4 regions of the Companilactobacillus miaonis genome follow, and region 2 is predicted to be linked to each of the others. Evidence: predicted binding sites of a transcription regulator. Region 2 holds the regulator's gene; each other region holds the start of a gene.

Region 1 (3,372 bases), on a different contig from region 2:
GACTGGTGCAATCGTCACCGCAACGTATAAGGCTGCAATCAAGGCTAATTGTGTGATATCTCTTGTTTTTAATTTACTCAAAACAAAACCCTCCACTGTTTTATTTTTACGCAGGTTAATCAGTGTAAACTGCTGTTACTAGGGTATCTTATTTTTTAATACCTAGCAAGCAAAAAAACGTATCGAATTGCTTAAGCAATCCAATACGTATTTTATTTAAGAGTGCCACGAGCACGTAATTGTTCGTCAATTAAATCGAGTACTTTTTTACGGTCCTCAGGATTTTCGACGAAATCGTACTTATCACCGTCAATCTTCATTTTAGGACTGTAATCATAATCGTCATACCAACCATCGTAACGGCTGAGTAATTGATGATAGTATTCTGGTAAAGTTGGATCTTGTTCTGGTTGTTCATATGAACGTCCACGTTTTTCAATACGATGAATCATTGTATCGTAAGAGATGTCTAAATGAACTAATAAATCTGGAGCTTTCTTAGCAGCAGCATATGGTAATTCTTGCATCATATTTTCCAAAAGTTCATCGTAAACTTTAACTTCTTGTGGAGTTGCACGACCCATGTCAGCATTCATATGGAAGAAAAGTGAATCTTCGTAAATTGAACGGTCCAATACATTATTGTCTTGAACCATAGCTTTCTTAATAGAATCAAAACGTTTATTTAAAAAGTAAATTTGAAGTAAAAAGGCATATTTCTTAGGGTCTTTATAAAATAATGGCAATACCGGATTATTATCAACTTGTTCATAGAAAGCCTCAGTTCCTAAGTGTTCTGATAATATAGTAGCCAATGAACTTTTTCCGGCTCCAATTGCGCCGCTCAATACGATCATCATTATTCTCCTCCGTCGGTTTTAAGTATGTATTTGATTTGTTTATTTGAAAAAACAACATTCACTATGATACCACTTCAATTCTATATATTGTATAGGTTTTTAAAATTTGGCCATATGTGGTATTTATCACAAGTGCTAAACCTTAGTGAACTGGGCTTTTAAAAGAAAAATAATTATTGTCTTTCTCCCCCTATCGAAATTTCTCTAAACCTCTTATAATTGTATTTGTATTATGAGAAAAGGGGGAAGAAAATTGGGAAGAAAATTACGTAATATTTTAACTCCACTTCTGTGTTTATTAGCTGTAGTGATTTTTTGTTTAGCATTCAATCATGAAAATGTTTCTGCGGCAACTAATTACGGCAATGCTGATATGGTCACTAGTGGAACAATCGATGATCAGAACAAAACCTACTCAACTGGTAGCACTGTTCCATTAACGATTGGCTTTGATTCAAACGGCCACAAACTTCAAAGTGGTGATACCTTAACGATCGACATCCCCGATCCTTTAACGGTAAAACCTGGTAGCGATACTTTTGAAGTTTTAGGCGATGATGGTGAAGTTATTGGAACTGCCAAATTAGGCAATGATAATAAAATCGTCATTACCTTTAGTGATACGGTCAATGATATGGACAGTATCAAGGGGGAACTAAACATCGGTAACGGTGTCACCGTCGATGCTAATAAAGCTGAAATTGGTGACAATGATGTAGCTTTTGAAATTATTGATGGTAAGTTTGATCACAGTAACTTGAAAGTTAAGGAAAAGAACAACGACAAGAACATTTCTAAAAAAGGTGTCTTTGGTACTGATAAAGATGGTAATGCAATTGTTACTTGGACTATCCTAGCTAATCGAAACAATTTGAATTTCGGTGATATGACAGTGACCGATAACATTACCGATACGAACTTAACTTACGTTCCTGGCTCAGTTGTCGTCCAAAACGCTACTTGGGTCGACAAACAAAACGGGAGTTACAAACGTGGTAGTACCGTTTCATCTGACAAATATACGTTAAATGAATCGGACAATGGATTCGAATTAAAAATTCCAGAAGCCAACACACAAATGTATGCGATCATCTTTCAAACAAGAGTGACAGATGAATCAAAAATTTCTGATGGTACAGTTTTTGAAAACTATGCTAGTCTAGAGGGTAAGATCACTGGTAACGGAACAAATCCTTCAATAATTCAAGAGGAAGCTTACGGAAAAGTTGCTGGTAATACCAACGGAAATTCCGGTTCCGGTAGTGGTAGTAAAATAGGCGGCGTAACGCTAACAAAGTACGATGAAAATAATCATCAAACTTTGTTAAATGGTGCTGTCTATGACTTGTATCAAGTTGGTTCCGATTCACCATATAAAACTAATTTGACAACTGATGAAAATGGTCAAATCAAATTAACTAACTTATCTGCTGGCGATTATTACTTTAAAGAAGTTAAAGCACCAGCTGGCTATCAATTGAACCACAATGAGATCTTGTTTACCATCACTGGTCAAACGACAACTCCTGTTGAAGTTTCTGGCTACGACGAACCTGAAAAAGAACAACTTGGTTCAATCGTGATCCAAAAGATCGATGCCGAAACTGGTTACAAATTGGCTGGAGCTGAATTTAATATTGTCGATGAAAAAGGAAATGTCGTTGGCACGATCACAACTGACCGTCTAGGTCTAGGACATTATTACAACCTACCAATCGGCAAATACAAATTAGTTGAAACAAAAGCTCCAGAGGGTTATCTCAAAGGTGATGACATCGATTTTGAAATCACAGCTGACAATTTAACACCTGAACTAATTTCGGTTGAAAATCTCAAGGAACTTACCGGTGAAGGCAGTTATGGTATTGTTCTACACAAATATGATGCTGATAAAATAACAGCCGATAAGGACGATAAAGTTGGTGTTCCCGGAGCTGAATATACTTTATATGATGAAAACGGAACTGTTATCACAACAGCAATCACTAACGAATTAGGTGTCATTAGAGTTGATAACTTACCTGTCGGAAATTATTATTTCAAAGAAACTAAAGCACCTGAAGGTTTTGATATCAACGATGAAGAAATTCATTTCTCAATTACTGCTGATGAGAACGGTACTGATTTAGATGCACTGGAAACATCTGATCCTAAGACTAAGGTAGAGCCAAATCCTGAGCCTAACCCAGAACCAACACCAGAGCCTAAACCAAATCCAGAACCAGAACCTACTCCTGAACCTGGTGACAATAACGGTGGAAATGTTGTAGATCCTGATGAAAATGGTAACGGTACTGATACAGATGGTAATAACACTGATACTGACGATAATGACAACTTACTTGTTGATCCTAATCATCCTGATGCAAATAACAATAACAATGAACAAGGTGGTATCATCACACTACCAAGTACTGATTCAAACAATAATTCAGATAGCAATTCTAACGAGAAACTTCCACAAACTGGTTCAAAATCCGGTTTAGCTGCTAGTTTATTAGGATTAGTTCTT
Region 2 (3,372 bases):
AGCCAGGTGTAAAAGTATCTGAATTCAAATAATTGTCGATAAAGTCCAAAGCTTTTGCTAAAGCATCTTGACGGCCTTCACCATCGTAATCATCAAGTTTGGCATTTCTAATATCAGGCGCCATATCCATTAAGACAAAACTCGATTCGTATTGGCTACGTTTTTCTCGATTCTGCGTCCGTTCATTTGGATAATACGCTACTTCGATATTGTGATTGCTAACAATCAATTTAGGATAATATCCTTTGGACAATTCGCTATGATGATTCTTATTATTATAAAATTCATAAATACTAGCAGCACTGGCTGACAATGCATCTGAATTGATCTTGTCGCTATTTTCCTTCAAAAATTTTTGGACATCGGGATCATTTAGGGCATTGTTAAGCAGACGGCGATAATCCTCCGTCAAACTTTTTGAATTCAAATACTCTGCTAATTTACTACCTAAATTTTCCATACTTAATTGTCCTTATTTCTCAATTTTCTTAAGCGATCTTGCAAATCATTTTTTTCAGTTGCCGGATTTTTTTTGTTAGGAACTTTAGCTTTCACTTTGCTCCAATCGGTTGCTTGTTCAATTCGACGAGGCTTATTGTAGCGTTGTTTAGGATTTCTTGGTCGATTCTGAAAGTCATTGATTCGTTTCAAAGCATCTTCTGGCGTTTTAACGTTATTTTGCTGCCAATCATTAGCAACGGTTTCCATCAATGGCAATTGTAACGTTGGCGAGGTTTGTAAAATATAGTGCACCAAAATGTTTAAAACTGCTGTTGGCATAATTGCTTTCATCGCCATTTTTCTCAGCGCATTAGATTCTACAGTTCCTGGAAAACCATTACTTCTTTGCTTTTCTGCCGCTAAGAATTCAGCTGGTCGTAATTTCTTGGCTTGGCTGATCAATAATTGCTCTGAACGATCAAGATTATTATCATTTGCTGGTGTTTCAACTTCCTCATTAACTTGTTGGCGAAGTGATATATTGGAGTTCTTTTCAAATCGAGCTTGCACGGCCTTTTTTAAGCGCACTGGATCAATTTTATTCGTGACAATATTTGCAGTGCTCCCAATTAAATTCGACAAAACATTCTCGTCAATATCATAAAAAGCGTGTAGGCTTAAAATCAATTCTTGATTTTCCAACAAATCATCTGCACTGATCTTATATAACTGGTCAACCCGATCAACCAAGAATTCCCAGTCTAATTGGGGAACTTTTTCAGCATCGAGCGTCACTTTCTTCTTGTCAGAGCCACCATTAAAATCACTTTGAACATCGGCGACTTGTGAAGGTGTATTGATCAAATCATTATTATTCAATTTAAAGACTTCTAAGAAATCCTTAGTGATCTCATTAGAACCATTTAAGATTGATTTTGATTGTGAATATTTTTTGGCCAAAGCTCGAAATTTGCTTTCACCAATTTGTTCATACAAAAAGATACTTAATAAATCATCTTGAAAAAATTCTTCCGCCGTTAAAGGCTCTATCAATTGATAAATATAATAGGGACCGATTTCGTCTTTTTTTTGATACGTACGAATCAATCCTAATGCTTCAGCTTTGATCCGTGCTTGATAAAATCTTCGCAAATCGATTCCTAACAAACTCATCAAATCAGCATGACTTTTTCTTTGTGAGACCAATTCTTTATTCGGAACTTTTTCCCAAAGCAATAGGTACAAACTAAATGATTCAATCCCTAAAATCGGCAAATACAAATCGGTTAGGATATGACGATCATCGTCATTTAAATGACCGCTAGGCAAACACCAATAGCCGACTAGTGGCGTAAATTTATCTGATTCAAAATTACTTGCGGACACTTAAACTCTCCTTACTTTTTATCAATTTTTTTACCGTTTGACATCATTTCTTGAACCTCTTCCATGAAACCATTCATATCTTTAAATTCACGATAGACACTAGCAAAACGAATATAAGTAACATCGTCAACTTTAGAAAGAATCTTCATGACATGTTCTCCGATAACTTGTGAACGAACTTCACTCTCACCAGTTGATCTAATCGCATTTTCTACTTTATCAACGATATCGTTCATTTGGTCCATAGTAACCGGACGCTTTTCTGCAGCACGAACTAGGCCCCGAAGTAACTTTTCACGGCTGAATTCCTCTCGATTACCATTTTTCTTAATAACCAATAGTGGAGCTTTTTCTAATCTCTCAAACGTTGTGAAACGAGTCCCACAGTTCTCGCATTCACGGCGTCTTCTAATGGCACGTCCTTCATCACTGGGACGACTGTCAATAACTTTTGATGAATCATGATGACAATGTGGACAAATCAAAATTCCAGCCTCTTTTCTTTATTAAAGTTGCGATACTAGTTTATCAAATTCATTTTGTAAATGGTTCATATCACCCGAATTGTCAATCACAAAATCAGCGCGACGCTTTTTCTCATCCATCGACAATTGCGAATTGATCTGTTCTAAGGCAACTTTCTCCGAAATACCGTTGCGTTGCATTAAACGATGCAATTGAATTTGCGGCTTTACGTATAAACTAATCACGCCATCAAAATAGTTCTGATAGTTACCTTCGAATAATAAAGGTATTTCAAATATTGAAATATCTGGCTGTGAAGACTTTTTTACATCAGAAACCGTTTGTAAAATTTCTTTTTTGATTAAAGGCCGCGTAATCTGATTTAGCTTTTCAAGTTGTGCTTGATCACTGAATACGATTGAGCTCAATTTTTTTCGATTCAGAGTCCCATCACTTAACAAAATAGATGATCCAAATTGTTCTGTGATCTGTGCTAAACCAATTGTTCCTAGCTTAACAACTTCTCGAGCAACATAATCTGCATCATAAACAATGAATTTATTTTGTCTAAATAAATTTAAAACTGTTGATTTACCGGAAGCAATTCCTCCAGTCAAACCATAAATCTTACTCATTTTACTACCTGGCACTTTGGACAAAAATGGGTACCACGACCGCCAACTTTAATTTTTTGAATCTCGGTCCCACATCTTGGACAAGGTGTTCCTTCTTTTCCGTAAACTTTTAGATTATTTTGCATATTACCTTTGTGACCAGTCGAATCAATGTAAGTACGCACAGTTGATCCACCTGATTCGATTGCAAGTTTCATTTCTTGATTCGAAACGTCAATTATCTTTTGAATATCAGTATCAGTCAGATGATTAGCCGAAGTTTCAGGATGAATCTTGACTTTCCATAATACTTCATCTACATAAATATTGCCTAACCCACTCATGACTGATTGATCAAGCAGCACCGTCTTAATATCCTTACGATGTCGCATAATCCTTGACTTGAGATTATCAAACGTGAATTCTTTTGACAATGGCTCAGGACCAAGTTTTTTTATTGATTTAT
Region 3 (3,372 bases), on a different contig from region 2:
TGGCGATAAATTATATCAGACTGATAATGATTATTTTTCCAGATTTGCTTATCAATCTGGTTATATGGTTTATGTTTTAGGAGTTGTAAAGCTTTTCGGTTATCATATTTTTGCAATTCAATTTTTAAATGTAATTTATCAAGCACTTATCTTGTTGGTAACTTACTTATTAGCTGAAAAAATTTTCAAAAATATCAAGATTGCACGTTTGTCGGTATTAGTTTTAATGATCGACTTAGATTGGTTTGCGTTAAACAGTCAGGCCAGTAATCAATATTTAGGATCGCTGTTTTACTTATTAACTTTTTATTTACTCATGCAGAACAAATTGTGGGCCGATCTATTTTCAGGTGTTACGTTAACGATCGGATGTTTGATTAGACCTATTGGTCCAGTGATCATTGCAGGAATTGTAGTATTTGCGGTCATTTATTTACTGTTTGAAAATGGTAAAATTAATTATCAAAGATTTTTGAAAGTTTTCATTGGTTTAATGATTTACTTTGCGCTCTTTTCGTTAGCAGGATTTGGAATAAAAGCTTCAGGCTTGAATGCTTACGGATTGTCAAATTCTGACACTGAGTGGAAATTTGTGACGGGTCTTAACTATCAGTCTAATGGAACTTATTCTCCAGATATGGACCGTTTAATTGACGCTAGTAAGCCGAGAAAAGTTATGGCTAAAAAAGAAAAGGCAGCCTTACATCAAGAGATTAATTATTTAAATCAGCATAACAAATGGTTGAGTTTATTCATGAATAAACTTGAAGGACTTTGGTCATCACGAACGATGGCTACGAATTTTTCTAGTTACAGTCAAAATCATTCCGCTCAAACAGTTCAAAGGATTGATTACTTAGCTTATCTAGGTTCGATTATTTTGATAGTGTTCTCTTGGATCGGTTCATTAGCATTATTTAAAACCAAATTTAGTAATAGTCTATATTTATTGATCTTACCGTTATTTGCATTTGCGGCAGCACAATTGTTAATTGAAGTACAGGGAAGATACCGGATTGAATTTTTACCGATCATTGCGATTTTAGCCGGAGTCGGTTTGTATAAAATTTTGAGAAAAAAAGAAATTTAAAAAAATAAAACTAGATCATTTTTTAAAATTGGTCTAGTTTTTATTTTGCGATGAGAACCTGTGTTCTGATAAGGTTATCTCAGCTTGTCTAAACATAAATGGTTTAAAAAGAAAATTTTTTGGAATAAATTTTTTTATGTAGCAATCACGTATCTGACAAGGTTTAGGACGAGTCAAGGAAAAAATTTGTTGTTTCCCACTTGCTTTTTTTGAAGAACTTTAAATTTAAAAAACCGTTGCGAAGGTCTTCGATTAGATATTAGAATAGTAATTGCGACTTTGAATTTTTTCGATTTTGGTTAAGACGGATTGGAGAAATTTTTTTAAAAATTGGAATGCCGAAATAGCGGCACGCAAAAACTGTTTTGAAATGTCAATAGAAATAGTTGAGTACTATATATTGTTATTAAAAATAAATCAGGGTACTATATATAGTGTTATCTTTCTTATGTGGAGTGAGTGTTAATGAAAACAATTAAAAAAATTATTTTGTCTGACGACTTTATTGACGAAGTTAAAAATACAATTAAACCCCACTGGGGTGAATTAGGCTGGGTCACCTACAAGAGAACTTATGCTCGTTGGATCCCAGAACTAGGCCGGACCGAAAACTGGTCTGAAACCGTTAAACGTGTGATCGAAGGTAACATCAACCTTGATCCTCGTCTAAAAAATGCTGAAATAACTGATGAACAATATGCCGGATTAGTTAATGAAGCACAAGAATTATACAAATTGGTCTATGGACTTGCTGCAACTCCATCTGGCCGTAATCTTTGGATCTCTGGTACTGATTATCAAGACCGTAACGGGGATGCTTTGAACAATTGCTGGTTCATTGCTGTTAGACCACAAAAGTATGGCGACAGTCATATCGTGCCATCATATTTAAAACAAGATCAATTAGCAGTCTCAATGCCATTTTCATTCATGTTTGACCAATTGATGAAGGGTGGCGGCGTTGGTTTTTCCGTTGTCCCAAGTAATATGAAGTTGATGCCAGTTGTTGACAATAAGGTTGATTTAACTGTCCTTATCGGCAAAGAGAGTGCTTCTTACAAAGAATCTCTTGAAGCTGGTGCAATTGACCGTGATGAATGGGAAAAGACTCACAGCCTAAAAAATACCCGTAATTACGTCTTGCCAGATACTCGTGAAGGTTGGGTGATTGGAAATGCGAATATGATCGATGCCCACTTTAACAGTACCAATGATGGTTTGGATCACGTTGTCCTTGATATCACTAAGATTCGTGCTAAAGGCGAAAAAATCAAAGGCTTCGGTGGAACAGCATCAGGTCCAGTACCATTGATCGAAATGTTCTTTGATATCAACGAAGTTTTGAACAATGCAGTTGGTCGTAAATTGACTTCAGTTGACTGTACTGATATGGGTAACTTGATTGGTAAAACTGTTGTTGCTGGTAATGTTCGTCGTTCCGCAGAACTTGCTTTAGGTGGCGCTACTGATGAAGACTTTATCACGATGAAACAAGACCAAGAAAAACTTTATCATCACCGTTGGGCTTCAAATAACAGTGTGGCTGTTGACTCAAAATTCAACCAATATGCACCGATTGCTGACTCGATCACTCATAATGGTGAACCAGGTATCGTTAACCTTGAATTATCACGTAACTATGGACGTGCTATTGATGGTTATCAACCAGGAATCGATGATGGCGTTGAAGGTACTAACCCATGTGGTGAGATTTCATTGAGTAACGGTGAACCATGTAACTTATTTGAAGTTTTCCCATTGATTGCTCAAGAACAAGGTTGGTCACTAGAAGAGGCCTTCAGACTAGCTGCAAGATATACAAAGCGTGTTACATTCAGTAATTATGACTGGGAAGTATCACGTAATGTTATTCAAAAGAATCGTCGTATCGGTGTTTCAATGTCTGGTATTCAAGACTGGATTTTGACTACATTTGGTAATCGTGTTGTGACTGGTTTTGAAACTGCCACTGATCCTGAAACAGGAAAAGAAATTCAAAAACCTATTTACGATCAACGTGTTGCAGACAAATTTGATGACTTATATCATTCCGTCGTTACAGCTGACAAGGAGTACTCAAAGGAATTAGGATGCAAAGCTTCAGTTAAGCACACAACTGTTAAACCATCAGGTACAGTTGCTAAACTTGCTGGTGTATCCGAAGGTATGCATTTCCATTATGCAGGTTACTTAATTCAAAGAATCAGATTCCAAGATTCAGATCCACTACTACCAGCTTTGAAAGCTTGTGGATACAAGATCGAACCTGATGTCTATACAAA
Region 4 (3,372 bases), on a different contig from region 2:
TTTCTGCATTCCATTCGTTTTTGAATTCTTTTAAGAAGTCGATCATGTATTGATGACGAGCCTGAGCAATTTTTTTAGCTGTCGGTGTGTTCATCATATCAGTTAATTTAAGAAGCTTTTCGTAGAAATGATTAATAATCGTTTCATTACTTAAATTACGATATTCGGCTTTATTTAAATTTTTTCGTGGCAAAATATCTGGATCATAAATTGTTTCGGCATGTTTGCCACCATAATAAATTGCCCGAGTGATTCCGATAGCACCGATGGCATCTAAGCGGTCAGCATCTTGGACAATTTGTCCTTCGAGAGAGAGTTTTTGGCGATTTTCCAAAGACTTACTGAAGGAGAGATTACGAGTGATAAAAAGAATTTTTTCGATTTGATCAGATGTTAATCCAAGTGTCTGTAAGAATTTTTGGATTTCTAAGTCTAATTCTTTAGGATCACTAACTAATTTATCGTCGGCAACGTCGTGTAAATATGCGGCTGCTAGAGTGATCAATTTATTAGCAGGTTCTTCGTTAAGTAATCGTTTGGCTGTTTTAACGACACGTTGAATATGGTCGAAGTTGTGACCGGAAGTGTCTTTTTTCATTTTTTGATATGAAAAATCTTTGATAGCTTGAAGTTGTTGTTCCTCTGTCATGAATATATCCCTCTTTATTTAATAAAGCTATTGTTGCACAAAAGTGTTTTTATTAAAAATAAATCGAAATGTTTGTTACTATATATTTGTGTTTAAACAAAAAGAAATTAAATTCTTGGAGGTTTGACAATGAACTATATTAATAAAGAAATACCTGATTTTACAGTTAATGCATATCAAGATGGGGAACTGAAGACTTTCAATAAATCTGATTTACTTGGAAAATGGTCGATCATTTTCTTCTATCCAGCAGATTTCTCATTTGTTTGTCCAACTGAGTTGAGCGAATTACAAGACTGTTACGATGAATTTAAAGCCGCAAATGCGGAAGTATATTCAGTTTCAGTTGATAGTCAATTCTCACACATGTCTTGGGCAGAAACGACCGATACGATTGGAAAAATTAAGTATCCAATGTTATCCGATCAAAAGCACCAATTGACTGATTTCTTCAATATTTTGGATGAAGATAGTGGTCAAGCGTTTCGTGGCGTCTTTATTGCAAATCCTAAGGGTATTATCAAGTCATATACCGTTAATGCAATGGGAATCGGTCGTAATGCTAAAGAAATTTTAAGAACTTTACAGGCAGCTCAATTTGTTGAGGCACACGGTGATAATGTTTGTCCTGCTAATTGGCATCCTGGGGAAGATACCATCAAACCTAGTGGTGACCTTGTAGGCAAAATTTAAATCAAAATTGTTATATCAAGAAGAGTGACACTTTCATTTGTTTGGAAGTGTCATTCTTTTTTTATAATTACGGCTTCGTTATAACAAGATATAGTGTTACAAATTCAAAAAAAACTATATCTTGTATCAAATGATAAATAACCCGTCTATCAGGTGGGGTAAGCGCTTTACACCGATATGGCATCAATATGGTTAAGATTACTCCTACCATTTTCACTTCAATTGGTGGTATGATTTTATTCGTCGGTTAAATTGATATTTCGGTTTAAGGGATAAATAAAATTCGATTGTTTCAAAATTTGATGATAGAAATCACGCTTTTTGAAATGGTCCAAAGAGGAGAAGATTAAATGAGTATTTTTAATCCAAAATGGTATGTTGAACAAATGAAACACTGGAGTTTCAAGAGTTACATGCTATTAATGTTTGGCTTGGGGGCCATTACTGCTTCAACACTTTCACATTCTATTAATGCAATCGCTATTTGGACATGGTTTGCGGCCGTTTTAGGTTTCACATGTACCGTTGCGATCACAAACGCTAAGCCTCTAAATGGTGTCTTAGGACTAGTTTCTGCACTTATTTATATTTTCGTAGCTATTAATGCTAAGAACTTCTCTGATGTTGTGCTTCAACTAAGTTACATTGTATTGCTTGATATTCCTGTTTTAGTCAGTCCACAATGGGCTAAAGATGCTGAAAAGCATATTCACGGTCTAACTGCTATCAAGTGGCTTTGGACAGCCGTATTCTTCTTTGCATCATGGGGCCTTTTATATTTGATGGATACACATCTATTTATCAGTCCACGTCCCGTAATTGATTCTGTTGCTGCTGCAATTGGTTTCACAGGTGCATTGTTGTGTACATTACGTTTCCGTGAACAATACTACTTCTGGACAGCTCAAGGAGTTATGTCAATCGTACTTTGGGGAGTTACAGCTACTCAAGGTGACGCAAGTCCTGTACTATTCTTGACATACATTATGTATTTCATGAACGATATGATTGCTTTCTTTGACTCACATATTCACTGGTTCCATAAGGATGCTTCTGAAAATCGTGCCAAGGATGAACAAATAGCAAATAACTAATTACATTTTTTGTTGCAATAAAATTGCCAGTTATTTATTATTGTTGAGCAGAAAGAATTTTAGACAAGGGTAATTTAATTGTGAAAAAATTTATTAAGATCACATTGTCAATAGTGGTCGGCGTACTAATTATTGGGGATTTGGCAGGTAGTGGTTATTTGTTTAACTATGCCTTTAATAAAACTGGTTACAGTAGCCAAATTGCTACCCATTTGAATAAAGATGATAAGTGGTTTTTGAAACAAAAACCACTTATCATGGAACAAACTACTAAAGACAATTTAAAGTTGAAAGCTCGTTTTTTACCAGCTGAAAAGAAAACTACTAAAACAGTGATAGTTATTCACGGATTTGGTAGTGCTAGTAAATATATGGGTCAATATGCCAAAATGTTTCATGAGGCTGGTTACAATGTTTTGACACCTGACAATCGTTCATTTGGAATGAGTCAGGGTACTTACACAGGTTATGGTTGGAAGGATAGAGTCGATATTTTAAACTGGATCAAACAATTGAATCAAAAATATGGTTCAAAGTCTGAAATTGGTTTATTCGGCGTAAGTATGGGAGCAGCAACTGTCATGTATACGCTTGGTAAGCATCCCAAGAATGTTAAATTTGCGATTGCTGACTGTGGCTATTCGACCATTTCTGGTGAATTGAATTATCAATTGAAGGAAAAGTTCAATTTACCAAGCTTTCCGTTAGTTCCTACGGCCAGTCTTTTCGGTGATTTCTTAGCAGGTTATAACTTCTATCAAGCAAGTACGAAGGATACCTTAAAGAATAATCACGTACCACTGTTTGTAATTCATGGTTCAAAGGATGACTTTGTTCCAACTAAGAATGCATATCTAAATTATGACTACACCAAAGGTCCCAAGAAACTTTGGATCGTCAAAGGTGCTGGTCATGCAGATTCATTTAGTAAAAATA

The links. Region 2 encodes NrdR, which represses ribonucleotide reductase genes. Its sites were predicted from a motif close to ACACNATATATNGTGT; they were not measured.
Region 1: the regulator NrdR is predicted to act here: its motif matches at 938-953, upstream of U8521_RS05975 (deoxynucleoside kinase).
Region 3: the regulator NrdR is predicted to act here: its motif matches at 1,513-1,528, upstream of nrdJ (ribonucleoside-triphosphate reductase, adenosylcobalamin-dependent).
Region 4: the regulator NrdR is predicted to act here: its motif matches at 1,454-1,469, upstream of pnuC (nicotinamide riboside transporter PnuC).

What each region holds. Positions count from the first base shown of each region.
Region 1 covers NZ_JAYKTX010000006.1:6,302-9,673, forward strand. The annotation lists gene U8521_RS05970 (QueT transporter family protein) at 1-81, opposite strand, end outside; gene U8521_RS05975 (deoxynucleoside kinase) at 213-857, opposite strand; gene U8521_RS05980 (SpaA isopeptide-forming pilin-related protein) at 1,114-3,372, shown strand, end outside.
Region 2 covers NZ_JAYKTX010000003.1:77,503-80,874, reverse strand. The annotation lists gene dnaI (primosomal protein DnaI) at 1-460, opposite strand, end outside; gene U8521_RS03205 (DnaD domain protein) at 463-1,827, opposite strand; gene nrdR (transcriptional regulator NrdR) at 1,839-2,312, opposite strand; gene coaE (dephospho-CoA kinase) at 2,334-2,927, opposite strand; gene mutM (DNA-formamidopyrimidine glycosylase) at 2,924-3,372, opposite strand, start outside.
Region 3 covers NZ_JAYKTX010000006.1:150,000-153,371, reverse strand. The annotation lists gene U8521_RS06735 (glycosyltransferase family protein) at 1-1,090, shown strand, start outside; gene nrdJ (ribonucleoside-triphosphate reductase, adenosylcobalamin-dependent) at 1,556-3,372, shown strand, end outside.
Region 4 covers NZ_JAYKTX010000001.1:281,022-284,393, reverse strand. The annotation lists gene U8521_RS01330 (HD domain-containing protein) at 1-649, opposite strand, end outside; gene U8521_RS01325 (peroxiredoxin) at 779-1,342, shown strand; gene pnuC (nicotinamide riboside transporter PnuC) at 1,693-2,436, shown strand; gene U8521_RS01315 (alpha/beta hydrolase) at 2,517-3,372, shown strand, end outside.